DNA from 2 places in the Kluyvera sichuanensis genome. Region 2 is predicted to be linked to the other one. Evidence: predicted binding sites of a transcription regulator. Region 2 holds the regulator's gene; the other holds the start of a gene.
The links. Region 2 encodes CRP, which controls carbon source genes, mostly activating them, when cyclic AMP is high. Its sites were predicted from a motif close to ATGTGANNNNNNTCACAT; they were not measured.
Positions count from the first base shown of each region.

Region 1: a site for CRP is predicted at 3,151-3,168, ahead of psiE (phosphate-starvation-inducible protein PsiE). Genes of this name have one in related genera too.

Region 1 is NZ_CP162271.1:4,061,363-4,066,814, reverse strand. It holds gene malE (maltose/maltodextrin ABC transporter substrate-binding protein MalE) at 1-20, shown strand, start outside; gene malF (maltose ABC transporter permease MalF) at 84-1,628, shown strand; gene malG (maltose ABC transporter permease MalG) at 1,642-2,532, shown strand; gene psiE (phosphate-starvation-inducible protein PsiE) at 2,694-3,104, opposite strand; gene AB2B48_RS19495 (acyltransferase) at 3,336-3,791, shown strand; gene AB2B48_RS19490 (YjbH domain-containing protein) at 3,911-5,452, opposite strand, start outside.
Region 2 is NZ_CP162271.1:3,294,089-3,299,540, reverse strand. It holds gene AB2B48_RS15995 (bifunctional acetylornithine/succinyldiaminopimelate transaminase) at 1-975, shown strand, start outside; gene AB2B48_RS15990 (YccS/YhfK family putative transporter) at 968-3,043, opposite strand; gene crp (cAMP-activated global transcriptional regulator CRP) at 3,098-3,730, opposite strand; gene AB2B48_RS15980 (OsmC family protein) at 4,035-4,439, shown strand; gene AB2B48_RS15975 (phosphoribulokinase) at 4,536-5,399, opposite strand.

The sequences.
Region 1 (5,452 bases), 770 kb from region 2:
AGGGTCGTATCACCAAGTAATGTTTTTATCCCCTCTCCCTCAGGGAGAGGGGAAAAGCTCAAACGCTGTAGAGGAAGATCCCCATGGATGTCATTAAAAAGAAACATTGGTGGCAAAGCGACACGCTGAAATGGTCAGTGATTGGTCTGCTGGGCTTGCTGGTGGGTTACCTTGTAGTTTTAATGTACGCACAAGGGGAGTACCTGTTCGCCATCATGACGCTGATCTTAAGCTCAGCGGGCCTGTATATTTTCGCCAACCGTAAAACCTACGCCTGGCGCTACGTTTACCCTGGTATGGCTGGGATGGGGCTGTTCGTCCTGTTCCCGCTGATTTGCACCATCGCCATCGCCTTTACCAACTACAGCAGCACCAACCAGCTCACCTTTGAACGCGCCCAGCAGGTGCTGATGGACCGTTCTTATCAGGCGGGCAAAACCTACAACTTCAGCCTGTTCCCGGCGGGTGATGAGTGGCAACTGGCCCTCACCGACGGCGAGAGCGGCAAAAATTACCTCTCCGACAACTTTAAGATTGGCGGCGAGCAGAAGCTGCAGTTGAAAGAGACAGAAGCGCTGCCGACCGGCGAGCGTGCGCAGCTTCGCGTGATCACCCAAAACCGTCAGGCGCTGAACCAACTGACCGCCGTGCTGCCGGATGAAAGCAAAGTCACCATGAGCTCGCTGCGCCAGTTCTCCGGCACCCAGCCGCTCTACACCCTGGCCGATGACGGCCTGCTGACCAACAACCAGAGCGGCGTAAAATACCGTCCTAACAATGACGTCGGTTTCTACCAGACGGTGAACGCCGACGGTTCCTGGGGCGATGAGAAGCTGAGCCCTGGCTACACCGTCGGTATCGGCTGGGACAACTTCACCCGCGTCTTCACCGACGAGGGCATCCAGAAGCCGTTCTTCGCTATCTTCGTCTGGACGGTGGTCTTCTCGGTGCTGACCGTCATTCTGACCGTCGCCGTCGGCATGGTACTGGCCTGCCTCGTACAGTGGGAATCACTGAAGGGCAAAGCTATCTACCGCGTGCTGTTGATTCTGCCGTACGCCGTACCGTCGTTTATCTCGATTCTGATTTTCAAAGGGCTGTTCAACCAGAGCTTTGGTGAAATCAACATGATGCTGAGCGCGCTGTTCGGTATCAAACCGGCCTGGTTCAGCGACCCGACCACCGCGCGTTCGATGATTGTGATCGTCAACACCTGGCTCGGCTACCCGTACATGATGATCCTGTGCATGGGCCTGCTGAAGGCGATTCCGGACGACCTGTATGAAGCCTCGGCAATGGATGGCGCAGGCCCGTTCCAGAACTTCTTCAAGATTACGTTACCGCTGCTGATTAAGCCGCTGACGCCGCTGATGATCGCCAGCTTCGCCTTTAACTTTAACAACTTCGTGCTGATTCAGCTGTTGACCAACGGCGGCCCGGACCGTCTCGGCACCACCACGCCGGCTGGCTATACCGATCTGCTGGTGAGCTATACCTACCGTATCGCCTTTGAAGGCGGCGGCGGCCAGGACTTCGGTCTGGCGGCAGCGATTGCGACGCTTATCTTCCTGCTGGTCGGTGCGCTTGCGATAGTGAACCTGAAAGCCACGCGCATGAAGTTTGATTAAGGGAGACTCGAACATGGCTATGGTACAACCCAAATCTCAGAAACTGCGTCTCTTTACCACGCACCTTCTGCTGCTGATTTTCATTGCGGCGATTATGTTCCCGCTGCTGATGGTTATCGCTATTTCACTGCGCGAAGGTAACTTCGCCACCGGCAGCCTGATCCCGGAGAACATCTCCTGGGAGCACTGGAAGCTGGCGCTGGGCTTCAGCGTTGAGCACGCCGATGGGCGCGTAACGCCGCCGCCGTTCCCGGTCCTGTTGTGGCTGTGGAACTCGGTAAAAATCGCCGGTATCACCGCGATTGGCATCGTGACGCTCTCCACCACCTGCGCCTACGCTTTTGCCCGCATGCGCTTCCCGGGCAAAGCCACGCTGCTGAAAGGGATGCTGATTTTCCAGATGTTCCCGGCGGTGCTGTCGCTGGTTGCCCTGTACGCGTTGTTTGACCGTCTGGGCCAGTACATTCCGTTTATCGGCCTGAACACTCACGGCGGCGTGATCTTCGCCTACCTCGGCGGTATCGCGCTGCACGTCTGGACGATTAAAGGCTACTTCGAAACGATTGATGGTTCTCTGGAAGAAGCGGCGGCGCTGGATGGCGCTACCCCATGGCAGGCGTTCCGTCTGGTTCTGCTACCGCTGTCGGTACCGATTCTGGCGGTGGTGTTTATCCTGTCGTTTATCGCCGCGATCACCGAAGTTCCGGTTGCATCACTGCTGCTGCGTGATGTGAACAGCTACACCCTGGCCGTTGGTATGCAGCAATACCTCAACCCGCAAAACTACCTGTGGGGTGACTTTGCCGCGGCGGCCGTACTTTCCGCTATCCCGATTACCGTGGTCTTCCTGCTGGCGCAGCGCTGGCTGGTGAATGGCCTGACGGCCGGGGGCGTGAAGGGCTAATTTTCATCAGCAATGCCACTGCTATTATCCTCAACTTGAACGTACCCTAACTTGTGACTGTTTGGCGCTCCTATGGAGCGCCTTTTTTTGTCGCAGGTATCGGTAGGCTCCGAGTCGTTCCCGGCGGCGCTTCGCTTGGCCGGGCTACAAACGTGCGGGCTTTATTCTCGTTTCAGCCGCTTCGAATTGCACAGCCACAGCGTAATCACCAGCAGCAGAATGGCGGCGGAGTAAATCAGCACGTCCAGCGGTGATTTATGGTCGACGATAATCAGCCGCACAATCGCGGTAATACCGATATAGACAAAGTAGCGTAGCGGGAAGTGAAAGCCAGACTGGAAGTACTTCACAATCAAGGCGATAAATTCAAAATAGAGGAAATAGACCACCAGCCCTTCCACCAGCTCGTACTTGCTGGTGCTCTCAGGAGCGAACAGCACGTCCGCCAGGTGTAATGTCTCTTTGCCGAGGAACACGACCAGGATCAAGCCAAGGCTGAGCAGGCCCAGGTTCAGCACGGTCTGCAGAATGGTGGAGATAAACTCAACGCGGGGACGAGAGAGTGACGTCATGGCTAGCTCCTCTTTTTCTAGGCCGAGATCTTTGTATAGCGCAGAAATGTGATCTGGATCTACTTTTTTATCCATCCTGAAGCTCCATAAACCGTCTGCGTATTCATGGCCAGCCCTCACGGGAGAACCTTAAACTCTGCCTCACCGCACACTTTATCCCCTTATCCCTTACCTCTGCGCGTGGCCTGCTGGCACAATCAACATCTGTTTATCATCAGGAGTAGACGGTACATGCAAAGCATTCGCCAGGTCGATACACGCAACGTTACCTGTGGGGAAAACGTGGTTATCTACGAACCCGCCAACCTCTATGATTGCACGCTTGGCGATAACGTTTTTATCGGCCCGTTTGTCGAGATTCAGGGTAATACGCGGATTGGCGACAACAGCAAAATCCAGTCGCACACCTTTATCTGCGAGTACGTCACCGTCGGACGCGACTGCTTTATCGGCCACGGGGTGATGTTTGCCAACGATATGTTCCGCGAGGGCAAGCCCAACGCCGACCGCGAAAGCTGGGGGCGGATTACGATTGGCAACAACGTTTCTATCGGCAGCGGTGCGACCATCCTTGCGGTGTCGATTTGCGATGGCGTGGTGATTGGCGCGGGCAGTGTGGTGACCCGCTCCATTGAAGAGAAAGGGGTGTACGCCGGGAATCCAGCGCGGTTGTTGCGGCTGCTGTAACGACGGTGGCACCTACGGCTCCCTCTCCCCTTTGGGGAGAGGGTTGGGGTGAGGGGCTATGGGCACAGAGCCGAAAAATCCCCGGCGGCGCTTCGCTTGGCCGGGCTACGGGATAAGCATTATCTGAAGTTCTGGCTCTTATCGCCGGTCATGTTATACAGCTCGAACTTGCGACCCAGCATCTGACCGCCGTCGCGCGTCAGCGGCGTCCAGCCAACCACCGCACGGCTGCGGGTTGGGCCGGAGGTGAAGAGATCCATCGGGATATTCACGTAAACCCCTTTGGTGAACTCCCCTTCACCATACTCGTCCGCCGAAACGTTGGTAATGGTGGCGTATGCGCCCACCACAATGCCGCTGTCGAAGTGTTTCGAGATATCCAGCGTACCGCCTTTATCTCCCGCCAGATACTGCCCGACGCTGGCTTTCACCAGCACATCCTGCGCGAACGATGGCGTCCAATAGGCGGTGAGATGACCGGTTTTTACGCTGTAGTCGGTAAACTTCATCATGTCCTGCGCGCTGCGCCAGTCACGCTGCTTCACGTAGTTGGCGTTCAGGCCGAAAGCCCAATTGCTATCCACCGGGCGATAGAGCACTTCCGCCCCCGCGCCGCCGTACATGGTTTCCAGATAGCCACCGTAGACCTGGCCGTAGATATCATTGCCCAGGTACTGGAAGTAGTTCGCCTGCAGGTTATTCACGTACACATCGTTCTGCACGTATTCACGGATATGCGTACGCACGCGCGGCAGGGTTGAGTCCTTCGGTGGGTTGGTGTAGTTAAATTTATCGTAGTTGTTCGCCACGTTGGCAAACAGGCTGCCGCTGGTCAGCAGGTGGTCGGTCACCCACCAGTCCGCCGAGCCCATTACGCCCACCTGGTACATATAGAAGCTTTCCGCCCCGCCGATAGACTGGCTAAGCACCGGGTCGATATGGAAATCAAAGCGCGATTTGTCGATATACCAGCCCTGCTCGGTTTTATCCGGCACGATTGGTGCAACGCGTTTTTGCTCCAGCGGCGTCTCCTGCCCCAGCGGTTCCCCGGCAAGATGTCGTTGCAGGCTCGCCACATCGGTTTCCGTGGTCACTTCCGGCAGATTCAGCCGCGTTTCGGTAATGCGGATCGTGCGGATCCCTTCCGGAAGATCGTTGGCAATGATCCGATTGGCACGCTCGATCCCTTCACGCGAATCACGATACTTCACCTGCTCGCCGGTAACGTACAGCGTGTCGCCCTGCACCTGAATATTCGGTGCCGCAAATCCGGCGTTGTACTTAAGCTGGGTGAGTTGGTTCGCCACCACCGAATGCTGGAGGATCGGATCCTGCGGCTGAGGTCGATAGGTCGGGCGCGCGTTGTCGTTATAGGACGGACGCAGGTCGTTAAAGTTGGTGCGCAGGGTAAAGCCGAACATCACCGTATTGCCACGCTCGTAGCTCAGGTTCACGTCGGCCCAGTCGGTAACGCGATAGATGGCGCCGACGTTAATTTTACTCTTCTGATCGAGCTTGCCGGCAAAGTCTTGCTGGTAGTTGTTACCTTCATACTCCAGCTTCAGGCGCAGCGGCTGCCACGGCGTCTGGTACTCAATACCGCCAAAATAGGCCGCCGGGCCATGGAACATCTGGCTGCCGTCGACCGAGCCCGCTTTACG
Region 2 (5,452 bases):
ACCAACGAGCCGGCGCTGCGTCTGGGCCAGAAGCTGGTAGACGCGACCTTTGCCGAGCGCGTGGTGTTTATGAACTCCGGGACGGAAGCGAACGAAACCGCCTTTAAGCTGGCGCGCTACTACGCATCCACTCGTCATAGCCCGTACAAAACGAAAATCATCGCTTTCCATAATGCCTTCCATGGCCGTTCGCTGTTTACCGTCTCCGTTGGTGGGCAGCCGAAGTATTCCGATGGCTTTGGCCCGAAACCTGCCGATATCGTCCACGTGCCGTTTAACGATCTGCATGCAGTAGAAGCGGTGATCGATGACCATACCTGCGCCATCGTGGTTGAGCCGATTCAGGGCGAAGGCGGCGTGCTGGCGGCGACCCCTGAGTTCTTACAGGGCCTGCGCGCCCTGTGCGATAAGCATCAGGCGCTGCTAGTGTTTGATGAAGTACAAAGCGGCATGGGGCGTACCGGTTCACTGTTTGCCTATATGCACTATGGCGTAACACCAGATATCCTCACCAGCGCCAAAGCGCTGGGCGGCGGCTTCCCGGTGAGCGCGATGCTGACCACCAACGACATTGCCAGCGCATTCCACGTCGGCTCACACGGCTCCACCTACGGCGGTAACCCGCTGGCCTGTGCGGTAGCGGGTGCGGCATTCGATATTATCAACACCCCAGAAGTGCTGAACGGCGTAAATGCCAAACGCGAGCGCTTTGTGCAGCATCTGCAGCAGATCAACGCGAAGTACGATGTCTTTAGCGATGTGCGCGGTATGGGGTTGCTGATTGGCGCGGCGCTGAACGAGAAATACAAAGGCCGGGCGCGTGATTTCCTCTACGCGGCGGCGGACGTTGGCGTGATGGTACTGAACGCAGGGCCGGATGTGATGCGCTTTGCGCCATCGCTGGTGGTGGAAGAGGCGGATATCGACGAAGGGATGCAGCGCTTCGCTCAGGCGGTCGCTAAAATCGTTAGCTAGCCCGTCGTTTTAACCAGCCGCCATGACGGGGGCGCTGTCGCCAGGCCACCGACGAGATGGTGTGCATGGTGCTCAGATGCCCCAGAATACGCTGAAGATGCTGTTCCATGGTGCTTAACGGCCCGTGGGACAGCGCGTCCGGCGACTCCATAATATTCACTTCACCGCTACTTCCCGCCTCATCGTACTCCAGACGCTGCTGACAGCGCTGAAGGGCAACCTCACAGGATTCCAGATACTGCTGCGCCAGATCCGGCGTCAGCATATTGTGCTCGCGCGCCAGCGTGGTCATGGCATTAATGTGCTCGACGATAAACTGACTATGGGTGACCCACAGCTTCATATCTGCCAGATAACGCGAGTTGAAGCCCGGCTCCTGCATGGCCTGATTCAGCGTGTTGAAGAGCGTGTTGTGTGCCTGGTTGACGCGCATCCGCTGGTAGGCAAGCTTCGGTGCCTGCGGGTCGGGGCTTAAGATGAGACGAATGGCCTCCTGGTCTGCCTCCAGCGCCGCCTGAGCGTTTTGCCGCAGCTGGCCGCTTTGCCACTGTGGCCAGAGCCAGATCATGCCGCCAAAGGCAATCAGGCAGCCGATGATGGTGTCGATAAAGCGGGCGACGATGAACTGCTCGCCGTTCAGCGTCAGAATCTGCAGGGTATACACGGCAGTGATAGTAAAGCCAACGGTGGCCCAGCCGTAGTGGCGACGGATGATCAGGTAACTCCCCAGCGTGACGATAAGCATGCCTGTCAGCGCCAGCCCTTCCGGCGCATGGAAGTGCAGGACGACGGCGGCAATCACCAGCCCCGCCAGCGTGCCCGCCGCGCGGTGGAATATACGTACGCGGGTTGCGCCGTAGCCGTTCTGCGTGACCAGCAGCACCGTCATCAGGATCCAGTAAGGCTTCGGTAGGTGCAGCGCTGCGCCCATCAGGCTGGCGATGCTCAGCATCACGCTGAGCCGGGCGGCGTTGCGCAGGGCCGGGGATTTCAGCGACAGGTAGTTTTTAAGCGCCGGGAATAGCGGCAGGCGGCGCTGTTTATCGGCCATCAGGTCACGCGGGTAGAGCGGTCGCTGGGAGCGCAGCACGCGGGCGATACGGCTGAAGTGCCAGGCGCAGAACTGGCCGACCGGGTTATCCGGATGCTGGTCGGCAATTTTTTCCAGCGCGCCGATCTGCTTATCCATATTGAAGCGAGTCGGGTAGCGGTGATAGAGAATATCGTCTGCCAGTACCCTCAGGCGTGCCGCGACGGTCTGGGCGTTCCAGCGGATCACCGCTTCGGCGTGGCTGCGTTCAACCAGCTTTTGTACCTCTTCCGGTTGGTGCAGGCTGACGGAGATATGCTCCTGTAAATCGAGCCCCACCTGGAAGGCGCGCAGCAGGCGCTTGTAGTCGTTGTGCTGGTTAGCCGCAAGCATGTGCAACTGCTGATAGCATTGGGAAATCAGATCCACCACTTTCTGCTGGCGAGTCAGCAGCGGCGGCAGCGCGGTGCTCGGGTCGGTGTGCTGGGTCAGCAGGCTATATTTAGCCTCGCAGTATTCGGCAAGCTGGCGATAGAGCAGGCTCAGCGATTCCCGCAGCGGCTGTTCGCGCCACATCCAGAACCACCACCAGTTAAACAGCCCGTACCAGAGCGTGCCCAGCGCGTAGAGCAGCAATGGCTCCCAGATGGGCATATTACCCGCCAGGCTTAGGGTAAAGATGGAAGCAATCAGCGAGGCAGGCAGCAGCCGCCCGTGCAGCGCGCTGATTTCCGCCGTGACGCCCAGCAGCAGCGCCAGCCCGGTGAGAATCAACGGTAGGGAAATGTCGTGTTCCAGCAGCAGCTGTACGGCAAGGCTACAGCCAGCAAACAGGCAGCCGCCAATAATCAGGCGCTTAAAAAAGCGTTTATGCGGCGTGTCGAGGCCAGCGATATTGCAGCAGGCGGGCACTAAGGAGAACAGCAGACCTTGCTGGAGGTGGCCGAGAAGCAGCCCGATGGCAACCGGCAGGCATAACACCAGCGTTTGCCGCAGTGCATAGTTGACTTCCGGGTGGTAAATCAGCCTGCGCCACATAGGGGGAAAACAAAAATGGCGTATTGCTTTCACAATACGCCATTTTGGGCCGGATTAGCGGGTACCGTAAACGACAATGGTTTTGCCGTGCGCGGAGATCAGGTTCTGATCTTCCAGCATTTTCAGAATACGGCCCACGGTTTCACGGGAGCAGCCAACGATCTGACCGATTTCCTGACGGGTGATTTTAATCTGCATACCGTCTGGGTGGGTCATCGCATCAGGCTGTTTTGCCAGGTTCAGCAGGGTCTGTGCGATACGACCGGTAACGTCCAGGAAGGCCAGGTTACCGACTTTTTCGGAAGTGACCTGCAGACGACGCGCCATCTGAGAAGAGAGACGCATCAGAATGTCCGGGTTAACCTGGATCAGCTGACGGAATTTTTTATAAGAGATTTCAGCAACTTCACAAGCGGTTTTTGCTCGTACCCATGCGCTGCGTTCCTGGCCTTCTTCGAACAGACCCAGCTCGCCGATAAAATCGCCCTGGTTGAGGTAAGAGAGGATCATCTCTTTGCCTTCTTCGTCCTTGATGAGTACAGCCACGGAGCCTTTTACGATGTAATACAGCGTCTCTGCTTTTTCACCCTGGTGAATCAGCGTGCTCTTCGATGGGTACTTATGAATATGGCAATGAGACAAGAACCATTCGAGAGTAGGGTCTGTTTGCGGTTTGCCAAGCACCATGCGCGGTTATCCTCTGTTATAAGCTCTTCCCAGCGGCAAAAACATTGCAGCCACTGGTTGCAATAGTATCCTTCCCGTTACCTGGGAAGTCGGCTGTCGAATAGGGTCGCAGCCTGTAATGTGATGTCCTCTGCATACATGCAGTACGTTTATGTATTACCGTAGCATCCTGACTGTTTTAGCATAGCTTTTGCCGTGTGTCTCCTGGTGTCTCGCTTCAGCATGACGTCGATCGCCTTCCATTGCGAGAATTGTTATGTGCGCGTAATCTGAGAAGAAAATTGCAACCTGGGAGTTAAATATTATGCAAGCGCGTGTGAAATGGGTTGAGGGGTTAACCTTCCTCGGTGAGTCAGCTTCAGGCCACCAAATTTTGATGGACGGTAACTCTGGCGATAAAGCGCCAAGCCCGATGGAAGTGGTGCTGATGGCCGCCGGCGGTTGCAGCGCGATTGACGTGGTCTCCATCCTGCAAAAAGGTCGCAATGACGTGACCGACTGCGAAGTGAAGCTCACCTCCGAGCGTCGTGAAGAAGCCCCGCGTCTGTTTACGCACATCAACCTGCACTTTATCGTCACCGGTAAAGCGTTGAAGGATGCGGCGGTATCGCGTGCGGTCGATCTCTCTGCTGAGAAATACTGCTCGGTTGCGCTGATGCTCGAAAAAGCGGTGAACATCACTCACTCTTACGAAGTGATTGAAGGCTGATTACATGCCAGACGTAGCCCGGCCGAACGTAGTAACGCCGGGGCCATTCCCGGCGTCGGTGCTCGCGCGCCTCGTCCGGGCTACCTGGTCTTGATGCTAGTTCCGACCTTCCATCAGACGCTGCACCAGCGGCGTCATGATTAATTCCATCGCCAGCCCCATCTTCCCACCGGGAACGACCAGCGTATTCATATGCGAGATAAATGAACCCTGCAACATGGCCAGTAGCCACGGGTAGTCGATGTGGTCGAGATTACGGAAGTGAATCACCACGAAACTCTCGTCCAGCGACGGAATGCTTTTGGCCGCAAATGGGTTAGAGGTGTCGACCGTCGGCACGCGCTGGAAGTTGATATGAGTGCGGGAGAACTGCGGGGTAATGAAGTTGATGTAGTCTTCCATCGACCGCACCACCGAATCCATCACTGCCTCACGAGAGTGACCGCGCTCGCTGGTGTCGCGGATCATCTTCTGAATCCACTCCAGGTTAACAATCGGTACCACGCCGACCAACAGATCAACATGGCGAGCCACATCGTGCTGCGGGGTAACGACGCCACCGTGCAGTCCTTCATAGAACAGCACATCGGTCGGTTCCGGCAGCGGCTGCCACGGCGTAAACGTACCGGGCACCTGGTTCCACGGCACCGCCTCGTCGTAGGTATGCAGGTATTTACGCGATTTCCCTTGCCCGTTCAGGCCGTAGTCGCGAAAGGTCTGTTCCAGCAGGCCAAAGTCGTTGGCATCCGGGCCGAAGTAGCTGATATGGCGGCCAAGGTCACGGGCCTTGCGGATAGCCATATCCATTTCCGGACGGGTATAGCGGTGAAAGCTGTCGCCTTCGACTTCCGCCGCGCGCAGGTTGAGCTGAGCAAAGATTTTACGAAACGCGAGGCTGGTGGTGGTGGTTCCTGCTCCGCTGGAGCCGGTAACGGCAATGACCGGATGTTTGGCAGACATGCGAATAACTCCCTGAACAGACGACAACGGAAGCGGGTAAAACGCTCCCTATC